DNA from 3 places in the Agrobacterium sp. 6Ca8 genome. Region 1 is predicted to be linked to each of the others. Evidence: riboswitches for the same ligand, from Rfam matches in the RefSeq annotation. Region 1 holds a riboswitch; each other region holds the start of a gene.
The links. Region 1 has a riboswitch for cobalamin ahead of ACZ5A6_RS26220 (DUF1852 domain-containing protein). Riboswitches for the same ligand answer to the same signal wherever they lie in the genome.
Positions count from the first base shown of each region.

Region 2: linked by a shared signal. The riboswitch ahead of ACZ5A6_RS12520 (DUF1636 family protein) and the one ahead of ACZ5A6_RS26220 (DUF1852 domain-containing protein) in region 1 are both predicted to bind cobalamin.
Region 3: linked by a shared signal. The riboswitch ahead of ACZ5A6_RS02905 (CbtB domain-containing protein) and the one ahead of ACZ5A6_RS26220 (DUF1852 domain-containing protein) in region 1 are both predicted to bind cobalamin.

Region 1 is NZ_AP026435.1:530,070-533,339, forward strand. Features, by position in the region: gene ACZ5A6_RS26210 (hypothetical protein) at 1-822, shown strand, start outside; partial or broken gene ACZ5A6_RS26215 (Fic family protein) at 1,266-1,414, shown strand; cobalamin riboswitch at 1,609-1,821, shown strand; gene ACZ5A6_RS26220 (DUF1852 domain-containing protein) at 1,925-2,902, shown strand; gene ACZ5A6_RS26225 (methionine synthase) at 2,927-3,270, shown strand, end outside.
Region 2 is NZ_AP026433.1:2,569,235-2,572,504, reverse strand. Features, by position in the region: gene ACZ5A6_RS12530 (cobyric acid synthase) at 1-558, opposite strand, end outside; gene cobO (cob(I)yrinic acid a,c-diamide adenosyltransferase) at 560-1,177, opposite strand; cobalamin riboswitch at 1,305-1,519, shown strand; gene ACZ5A6_RS12520 (DUF1636 family protein) at 1,675-2,061, shown strand; gene cobW (cobalamin biosynthesis protein CobW) at 2,058-3,095, shown strand; gene cobN (cobaltochelatase subunit CobN) at 3,101-3,270, shown strand, end outside.
Region 3 is NZ_AP026433.1:580,036-583,305, forward strand. Features, by position in the region: gene ACZ5A6_RS02890 (LysE family translocator) at 1-79, shown strand, start outside; gene ACZ5A6_RS02895 (c-type cytochrome) at 195-629, shown strand; gene ACZ5A6_RS02900 (c-type cytochrome) at 716-1,636, shown strand; cobalamin riboswitch at 1,728-1,952, shown strand; gene ACZ5A6_RS02905 (CbtB domain-containing protein) at 2,119-2,301, shown strand; gene ACZ5A6_RS02910 (CbtA family protein) at 2,312-3,028, shown strand; gene ACZ5A6_RS02915 (hypothetical protein) at 3,033-3,270, shown strand, end outside.

The DNA of each region.
Region 1 (3,270 bases):
TATCAGGTCGGCAGCGCAACGGGCAACCTGGCCTGGGCGGCACTTGCGCTTCTCACTGCCAGTGAACGATTAAGCAATCCGTCCTATGTGCAGGCAGCGACCAAACTCATGCGCTGGATCGATGCGCATACGGCGGGCGTCCGCGATATCGGCTACACAGGTGGCACATTCGGTCATGAGCCTGCACCGGCAAAACTCGAGTGGAAATCGACGGAACATAATCTCGATGTATATGCCGTTGCGGGTTGGCTCGCCGAAATTGAGGGAGCGCGCGCCTGGCAGGCGATGCGGGATAATACACGCAAATTTCTTGATGCGATGTGGAATGAGCAGCAGGGACGGTTTTACGTCGGCAGCCAACCTGGAAGCGACACACCCAACTCGAGCCAGTCCGGAATAGATTCCGAGCTCTGGCCCATTCTCGCCGTGCCGGAGTTTCGGGGCCGCAGTGGGCGTGTTCTGCATTGGGTTGATCGGCATTATGCGGTTGCGGGAGGTTTTGATTTTAACGACGATCGGGATGGCGTGTGGCTGGAAGGTACGGCCCAGGCCGCGCTGGCATTTCAGCAGGTCGGCGATGCCGACCGGGCCGAGGCGCTGCTTGCCACCATTGCCGCACAAATATCTCCCGATAACCTGATCTACGCGACAGTCGGGGACGAACTGACGACCGGGCTGATGATCGGGCCGACCTCGACATTTGCCGACTTCAAATATTTCAGGTTGCCGCATGTCGGGGCTACTGCCTGGGCAATCCTTGCAGCGAAAGGCTGGAACCCTTTTCTTAGAAAAAGCGGTTGTATTCGTTTTTGTGAGGGATAATCGTTCGTCTCGGCGGCAGCAGGAGGATATTGCTCCAGGCCGTTGCGCCGGAGATTGAAAACTGGGACGCATGACGCTGCTGAAAGCGGCGAAAAGCGTAAAACCGCAACGTTGACTGCCGACTAGCAGTTCCAGTGATTCAAGCCTGACAGTACGATTAACGAAGCCGAATACCGCCCACTGCCAGACCTGTCAGATGCCCGGTGCGGATCGGAACTTCCTGTGCACCTTCAACTACATGGGGCGGTTCGAAGGCCCGAGCACAAATTCGGCGGTGCTGTTGCGGATACGCGCCCGTGATGTTATCGGCCCGCAATTTAAGGGTGCTTGCCTTCGCTCATTCGTTATTTAATTCAAACGCCGATCCCTTTATTAGCGCTGCGCCGGCACAGTAGGGCATGTCCGAATAGCATCCCAACCTCCGGCGAGGCCGCTTCAATTAAACGCCTGCGGCAGGCGAAATCATGCGCGCCTTCTAGCTGCCCCAATTGCCTCCTGAACTGTCGATCGACGTACTGGCTCTTCTGGAGCGACTAAGTCTGGCGGAACGCGCTCTGGGCGCCTGGACGGTATCACCAGGCTGCTCCCGCGCTAGGAACTATTCGTGGTGTGGTCTGATCCTTTCAACTGCGTGGAGCGAGACGTTTGCCACGGCCAGGTCCGCGTATGTGAGAATCGCCTGACAACGCCGAATGCAACCTACTCGGTCGGAACCGGCGATGGAAACGCAGACTTAAGGACATAAAGATATCGTTATATGAAGTTGACCGATGGCGTAGCTTACAATATGGTCGTCACGCCTAAGGTTCCCCAGTCGTTGCACGCAACGTGCCGGGGCTAAGAGGGAAGTCGGTGCTCCGTGTCATGCGGAAAAGCCGACGCTGCCCCCGCAACTGTAAGCGGCGAGCTGAAGTCCAACATGTCACTGGTTTACCCCGGGAAGACGGACGGAAGTGATGATCCGTGAGCCAGGAGACCTGCCTTTGGTGAAATAACGTCCACGGGCGGGGTGTCCCAGTGTGCCGTAGCAACGGTTGCATTGTCGCGGCCTGTCTTGCTATGCGTCCGCAGACCCATGCCCCCAACTTTATAGGGGCACAACATGTCTCAGACCTGCATTTTTACAATCACGAGCGTACCCTTCGATGAGGACTATCGTCCTTCAGAACATACGCGCATCACCACCAATTTTGCCAATCTGGCCAGGGGCGAAAAGCGGCAGGAAAACCTGCGCAATGTCATGCGCATGATCGACAGCCGCTTCAACGCCCTCGCTCACTGGGATAATCCCAAATCGGACCGATACTCGGTCGAGTTGGAGATCATTTCGGTCGATATGAGCTTCGATGTCGCAGGTGAAAAATTTCCCCTCATCGAGATACTGAAGACGACGATCATCGATCACAAAACCAGTGAACGTATCGACGGCATTGTGGGGAATAACTTCTCCTCCTATGTGCGGGACTACGATTTCAGTATTGTGCTGCCGGAGCATAACAAGAGCGTTCCTGCCTTCAGCATTCCGGCCGACTTCGGCGATCTGCATGGAAACCTGTTCAAGTCTTTTCTGCGGTCGGATGCCTACCGCTCGCACTTTCGCAAGCCGCCGGTCATTTGCATCAGCGCCTCGACCAGCAAGACCTATTACCGGACCGAAAATCATCACCCCGTGATGGGCGTCGAATACCGGCAGAATGGGTTCTCGTCCACCGACCAGTATTTCGGGAAAATGGGATTGCAGGTTCGCTACTTCATGCCTGCAGGCAGCGTTGCGCCGTTGGCGTTCTATTTTGTTGGGGACTTGCTGGGCGACTACTCCAATATTGAGCTAATCGGCGTCATCAGCACGATGGAAACGTTTCAGAGAATTTATCGCCCCGAAATCTACAATGCGAACGCAGCAGCCGGGACATTTTACCAGCCCAACCTGAAGCACCAGGACTATTCGCTGACCCGGGTCATTTACGATCGCGACGAACGAAATCGCTTGGCGGTGGATCAGGGTAAGTTCACCGAAAAACACTTCATCAAGCCATACCGCGCCGTCCTTGAGCAACTGTTTGCTCACCGCCCCGCCTGAGCATCACTTATAAGAGGTCCCACCGTGAAGAAACTTCTCCCCACATCGACCGCTGGCAGCCTGCCGAAACCCTCCTGGCTTGCGCAGCCCGAAAAACTGTGGTCGCCCTGGAAGCTGGAGGGCGAGGAATTACTGGAAGGCAAGAGAGATGCCCTGCGCCTTTCACTGGACGATCAGCAACAGGCCGGCATCGACATCGTCAGTGATGGCGAGCAAACACGCCAACATTTCGTCACGACTTTCATCGAGCACCTCGACGGGGTCGATTTTGCAAAACGCGAGACAGTCAGAATTCGCGATCGCTACGATGCGAGTGTCCCGACAGTCGTCGGCGCCGTGTCTCGCCAGAAGTCCGTGTTCGTCGAAGA
Region 2 (3,270 bases), on a different replicon from region 1:
ATCGCGTTCGAGAACGGTTTTTGTGCCCACGAGGCTGGCGATGACCCCGCCCCGGTCGATATCGCCGATCAGGATCACGGGAGCATCTGCGGCGCGGGCAAAACCCATATTGGCGATGTCGTTAGCGCGGAGGTTGATTTCGGAAGCACTTCCCGCCCCTTCCACCAGCACCAGATCGGCCTGTTGTTTCAGGTGCTCGAAGCTCTCCAGCACATGCGGCATCAGCCCGGCTTTCATGTGCTGATAATCGGCTGCCTTGGCATTGCCGACAATTTTGCCCTGTACGACGACCTGTGCGCCGGTTTCGCTCTGCGGCTTTAAAAGCACCGGGTTCATGTGAACCGACAGCGGAACGCCTGCTGCCCGCGCCTGCAGCGCCTGCGCGCGACCGATCTCGCCGCCATCGGCAGTGACCGCCGCATTGTTCGACATGTTCTGCGGCTTGAACGGCATGACGGACAGGCCACGCCTGACGAAGGCGCGGGCAAGGCCAGCCACCATCAGCGATTTGCCGACATCCGAGCCGGTTCCCTGAAACATCAGCACACGTGCAGTCATGTCAGTATTCTATCCCGGCCTGCGCCTTTACGCCCGCCTTGAAGTGATGTTTGACGAGGGTCATTTCCGTCACCATGTCGGCAGCGTCGATCAACGGTTGTTTGGCGTTGCGGCCGGTAACGATGACATGCAGATCGGATCTACGGTTGGAAAGCGTTTCGACGACCTCTTCCAGCGGCAGGTAATCATAGCGGAGCGCAATGTTCAGTTCGTCGAGAACCAGCAATCCGATCGTCTCGTCAGCCATCAGTGCTTTCGCTTCCTCCCAGGCCTTTGTAGCCGCCGCGACATCGCGCTTGAGGTCCTGCGTGTCCCAGGTAAACCCCTCGCCCATGGTGCGCCATTCCACCCTGTCGCCGAACAAAGTCAGGGCCTGCTGTTCACCCGTCGACCATGCGCCCTTGATGAATTGGACGACGCCGACCCGCCGCCCGGTGCCGAGCATGCGCAAAGCAAGGCCGAAAGCGGCCGTGGATTTGCCTTTACCAGGGCCGGTATTGATCATCAGCAGACCTTTTTCGATGGTCTTTTCCGCGACTTCGGCATCCTGAACCGTCTTGCGGTTGACCATTTTCTGCCGGTGGCGTTCGGCTTCGCTGTCGCTGATATCGCGTGTCATCGCGTTTTCCTTCTCGTCCAGCGGCGCGGGACCGTATGCCCCCACCATTCGGAGCGGCGACTATACTCAATTTGCCGCACCCGGCAATCGACAAGCCGGCAGCATTGACCGTCACGCCCGTTCAGCCTAAGGGTAAGGCACTGACGGTCTTTTCCCGGCAACGGGAAAAGCTAAGAGGGAACACGGTTCCACCCCATAACGGGTCATTCCGTGGCTGCCCCCGCAACTGTAAGCGGTAAGCCCGCACTATGAAGCCACTGGACCATAAAATTGGCCCGGGAAGGTGGTGCAGGGTGTTTTAAAGCCGCAAGCCAGGAGACCTGCCGTTTCAGGAAAAAACGTCTCCCGGGCGGGGTGCTCCGGTCAGCCGGTCGAATTGATTTGCAGCCGCGCTTTTCAGTGCGCTGTTTTCGACATCCGCACCCCGATGAGTTTAAAGGCGCGGAAAGCGGAACGGTTTGGATATTACCACAACATCTTCTTGTGCGGACGGGACAATGGAAGCCAACACAGCTTCCGGCGTGGTCGTTTTTGTCTGCCGAAGCTGTCGCGACGACACCGATCCCAATGCGGAGCCGCGCCCCGGCACCATCCTTGCGGAAGCTGCCATCGCAAAAGCGCGTGAATCCGGCATCGATGTTCGCTCCGTCAATTGCCTTGCCAATTGCAAACGCGGCCTCAGTGCCGTGCTGCGCGGTGCCGATGGCTGGTCCTATGTATTCGGCGGGCTGACGCCCAACGATGCGGAAGACCTGCTCACGGGCGCGCAAATGCTGGCCGCCTCCGCAGATGGCCTGATGCCTTGGCGCGGCCGCCCCGACACATTGAAGCGCTGCATGGTGGCGCGCATTCCCCCATTCGATTTTACCGAGGAGAGATCATGAGCACCCTTCTGGACCGCGTTCCCTGCACCATCGTCACCGGCTTTCTGGGGGCTGGAAAAACCACGCTGCTGCGCGGTCTCCTAGAAAAGCTTGATGGCAAGCGGCTTGCCATCATCGTCAACGAATTCGGTGATATCGGCATCGATGGGGATATCCTCAAGGGATGCGGCATTGAGAGCTGCCCGGAGGAAAACATCGTCGAGCTGGCCAATGGCTGCATCTGCTGCACGGTGGCGGATGATTTCCAGCCGGCCATCGAGCAGATTCTGAGCCGCCAGCCGAAGGTGGAGCATATCCTCATCGAGACCTCCGGCCTTGCCCTGCCCAAGCCGCTGGTGCAGGCATTTCAATGGCCGGCCATCAAGAGCCGCGTGACGGTTGACGCTGTGGTTGCCGTGGTGGATGGCGCTGCCCTTGCCGAGGGTCAGGTGGCGCATGACATGGAAGCCCTTGCCGCCCAGCGCGCAAATGACGAAGCCCTCGATCACGACGATCCGGTCGAAGAGGTTTTCGAGGACCAGATCGCCTGTGCCGATCTTATCGTGCTGACCAAGGCGGATCTGCTCGATAGCGCCGGTCTGGAAAAGGCGAAGGCTCATATTCTCGAGCATTTGCCGCGGGCCGCAAAGATCGTCGTCGCCTCGAATGGCGTCATCGATCCGGCCGTGCTGATCGGCCTCGGTCTTGCGGTTGAAGAGGATATCGAAAACCGCCGCACCCATCACGATGGTGAACTTGACCACGAACATGACGATTTCGACAGCTTCGTCATCGACCTGCCGGCCGTGACCGATCCGGAAGCGCTGGCGGCTCGTATCGCCGAGACAGCGGCTGCGGAAAATGTTCTGCGCATCAAAGGTTTCGTCGAAGTATCCACCAAGCCGATGCGCCTGCAGGTGCAGGCAGTCGGTAGCCGCGTCAACCATTATTATGACCGTCCCTGGGCGGCCGGTGAAGAGCGCCGCAGCCGCCTCGTCGTCATAGGCGAAAAGGGCCTCAACCGCGAAAAGATCGAACAGATGTTGGCCGCCTGATAGAAATGCACATTCTCGCCACCACATCTTCGTCTCTGGACGACCTGATCGAGCCGGTTGATCTCAACCAGCCGCGATCGGATGTGGTGATGCTGTCTTTTTCGGCAAGCGATCTTGCCGGGCTGGAACAGGCATGGCGGCAGGCAGAGGGCGCGCTTCCGTCCCTGTCCGCCGC
Region 3 (3,270 bases), on a different replicon from region 1:
CACGATTTTCATCGGCCGCGCCGCCGGTTTCATGCTGATTGCCGCAGCCCTGGTTACGCTTTGGGAAGCACTCTCCTAGACTTCTGTTTTCTTGGGGAAATTCACTGCAATGTGACTTCTTTTCGCCATGCGGAAAGGGCATCCTCGCGCCGTTATCGCGCGTTCGGCATCTGCCGGAATCAAGGAGAGAGTGTATGAAACTGAAAACCATCGCGGCGGCCATGCTTTTCGGCTGTCTTTGCGCCGGAGCGGTCTACGCTGCCGGCGAAGTCGAAAAACGTGAAGGCATGATGAAGCAGATCGGCGGCTCCATGGGGGCGCTTGCTGCCATCTCCAAGGGCCAGAAGCCTTATGACGCCGAAGCCGTAAAGGCTGCCGTGACGACCATCAGCACCAACGCCAAGGCTTTCCCCGACCAGTTTCCCCCGGGCAGCGAGACCGGCAGTGCTGCGGCACCCGCGATCTGGGAAAATTTCGATGACTTCAAGTCCAAGGCCGCCAAGCTCGGTGCCGATGCGGACAAGGTCCTCGCCAGCCTTCCCGCCGATCAGGCAGGCGTCACCACCGCCATGCAGACCCTCGGTGCCGATTGTGGTGCGTGCCACCAGACCTACCGTCTGAAGAAGTGATCCTATTAAGAACGCCGCTTCCCGGCGGCGTTTTTTTCAGCGGGAATGATGCCTGATCTCATCAGGTGATAATGGGGAGAGGGGTCATGGCCTCCATTTGGACGAAGCTCGCGGGCGGGATCGCGGTGGCGGCCATTGCCGGTTTCGGCATTTTCGCCTGGGTCACCGCGCCTGTGCGTCAGGCACCCAGCCACTGGGTGAGCCTTGGCGAGCCGGACCTTGCCAATGGCGAAACGCTGTTCTGGGCGGGCGGCTGCGCAAGTTGCCATGCGGCACCAGATGCCAAGGGCGATGCGCTTTTGACGCTTTCGGGCGGGCAAGCGTTGAAAAGCCCCTTCGGCACCTTTCATGTGCCCAATATTTCCTCCGATCCGCAGCATGGCATTGGCGGCTGGACGCTTTCGGAATTCGGCGATGCGATGACGCGCGGCGTCGGCAAGAACGGCGAACATCTCTACCCGTCCTTCCCTTACGCCTCCTATGCCCGCATGACGCAGAAGGACATCAACGACCTCTTCGGTTATCTGCGGGTTCTGCCCGCCAGCCAGAATGACGCGCCGGATCACGAACTGCCGTTCCCCTTCAACATGCGCATGGCATTGGGCGGCTGGAAATTCCTCTATTTCGATACATCCGCGCCACCCCGCGTCGAGCTTGCCGATGCCAATGCCGAATTGCTGCGCGGCCAATATCTGGTGGAAGGCCCGGGCCATTGCGGCGAATGTCACACGCCGCGCAATGCGCTTGGCGGTTTTCTCGATGGCAAATGGCTGGCCGGTGGTCCAAATCCCGAAGGCGAGGGCCGCATTCCCGATATTACCCCCGGCTCGCAGAGCGTCGGAAGCTGGGAGGCGGCCGATATTGCCAACTATCTGGAAACCGGCTTCACCCCGGAATTCGACAGCGTCGGCGGCTCCATGGTCAAGGTGCAGCAGAACATGGCGCATCTGACGGCCGAAGACCGCAATGCGATCGCCGCCTATCTGAAGGCCATCCCGGCACGGTAGCCCTTTGCCGTCATGCCTGACTTGATCCGGCATCCAGCCACGGCGCGCAATTCTCACGCCGGCCTGCCATTGACTCCCACCCACACCCATCGGATAACGATCCTGTGATGGTTCCTTCCGGGCGTTCCGGAAGGTGAAAAGGGAACACGATAGGGAGACATCCTCATTCGTGGCTGCCCCCGCAACTGTGAGCGGAGAGCCTGAAACGAAATGCCACTGGTAAGCATCTCGCCGGATATGGGCGAGGGCAATGCCGGGAAGGTGTTTCAGGTTTTGACCCGTAAGCCAGGAGACCTGCCATCACGGAAATGTCCATGCCGGCGGGGTGTCCGGAAGAGCGGAATTTCAGGGTGGTGGTGCTTGAACGTGCCGCCCTGTGTCAGTCTCGTATCCCCGTGGTGAAGTGTATCGCATGCGGCTGCACGGCGTTTGCCGTTCCGCCGCGTCTAAAGGCGCGGGGTCGCGCCGTAAGAGGGGTCACCATGTCCATCAACCAGAATACGGCAAATGCCGCCGTTCCAGCAAAAACGGGCAGCTTCGCGCAATCGCTGACGGCGATCGTGCTTGGTCTGTTCGTCGTCGGTTTTGTCGGCTTTTCGCATGTGGAAGCCGTTCACAACGCCGCGCATGACACACGTCATGCCAATGCTTTCCCTTGCCATTGAGGTGGGAAGCATGTCGTTCTTTCGCAATATCGTTTTTACCGCCGTCCTCGTCGGCATCGTTGGCGGCTTCGCCGTTTCGGCCATGCAGGCTTTCGGCACCACGCCGCTGATCCTGAAGGCGGAAACCTATGAAAATGCCGGTGGCGAAGCGCCCCACAGCCATGATGCTCCGGCCACGACCGGCGCTGCCGTTCCCGCGCACGAGCATAACGAGGAAGCCTGGTCTCCAGCCGACGGCTTCGAGCGCACCGCCTATACGGTCGCCGCCAACGTGCTGACCGCCATCGGTTATGCGCTGGTGCTGACCGGCCTCATCTCGCTGCGCGGCACCGATGCCGGCTGGCGCGAAGGCCTTTTGTGGGGTGTGGCCGGTTTTGCCGCCGTCATGCTTGCGCCGATGATCGGCCTGCCGCCGGAACTACCGGGCAGCCCGGCGGCCGCGCTTGAGGCGCGTCAAATCTGGTGGCTTTCGACGGTTGCGGCGACCGCAGGCGGCATTGCGCTGATCGCATTCCGCCGCGAACCCTGGGCAATCGTGCTCGCACTGGTGTTGATCGTTGCACCACATGTGGTGGGCGCGCCCCTGCCGCCGGAAGGTGAACATGCGCTGGCACCGCTGCCGCTGGAACGACAGTTCATCGTTGCCGCCACCGTGACCAGCTTTGTCTTCTGGGCCTTGCTCGGAACATTGAGCGCGTTTTTCCTGAAGCGCTTCCAGCAGGCTTGAAACCATGCAGGACGCAGCCGAATGGAGTGAGGAACTCGACGCGCTGCGTTTTGCCGTTCCCGGTCACGGCGCTTTCTGCGCCGTGCATCGCCTTGCCTTCAAGGCAGTCCTCGGCGTCAGCCCGGAACGGGAAGCGGCGCTCGCCTATTTTCATGAGAATGAGGCTGCCTTTACGGCCGCAGCCCTTGCCAAGATCAAGCGCTCGGCTTTGCCGGCCGGTCGCAGTCTGCATCTCAACAGCC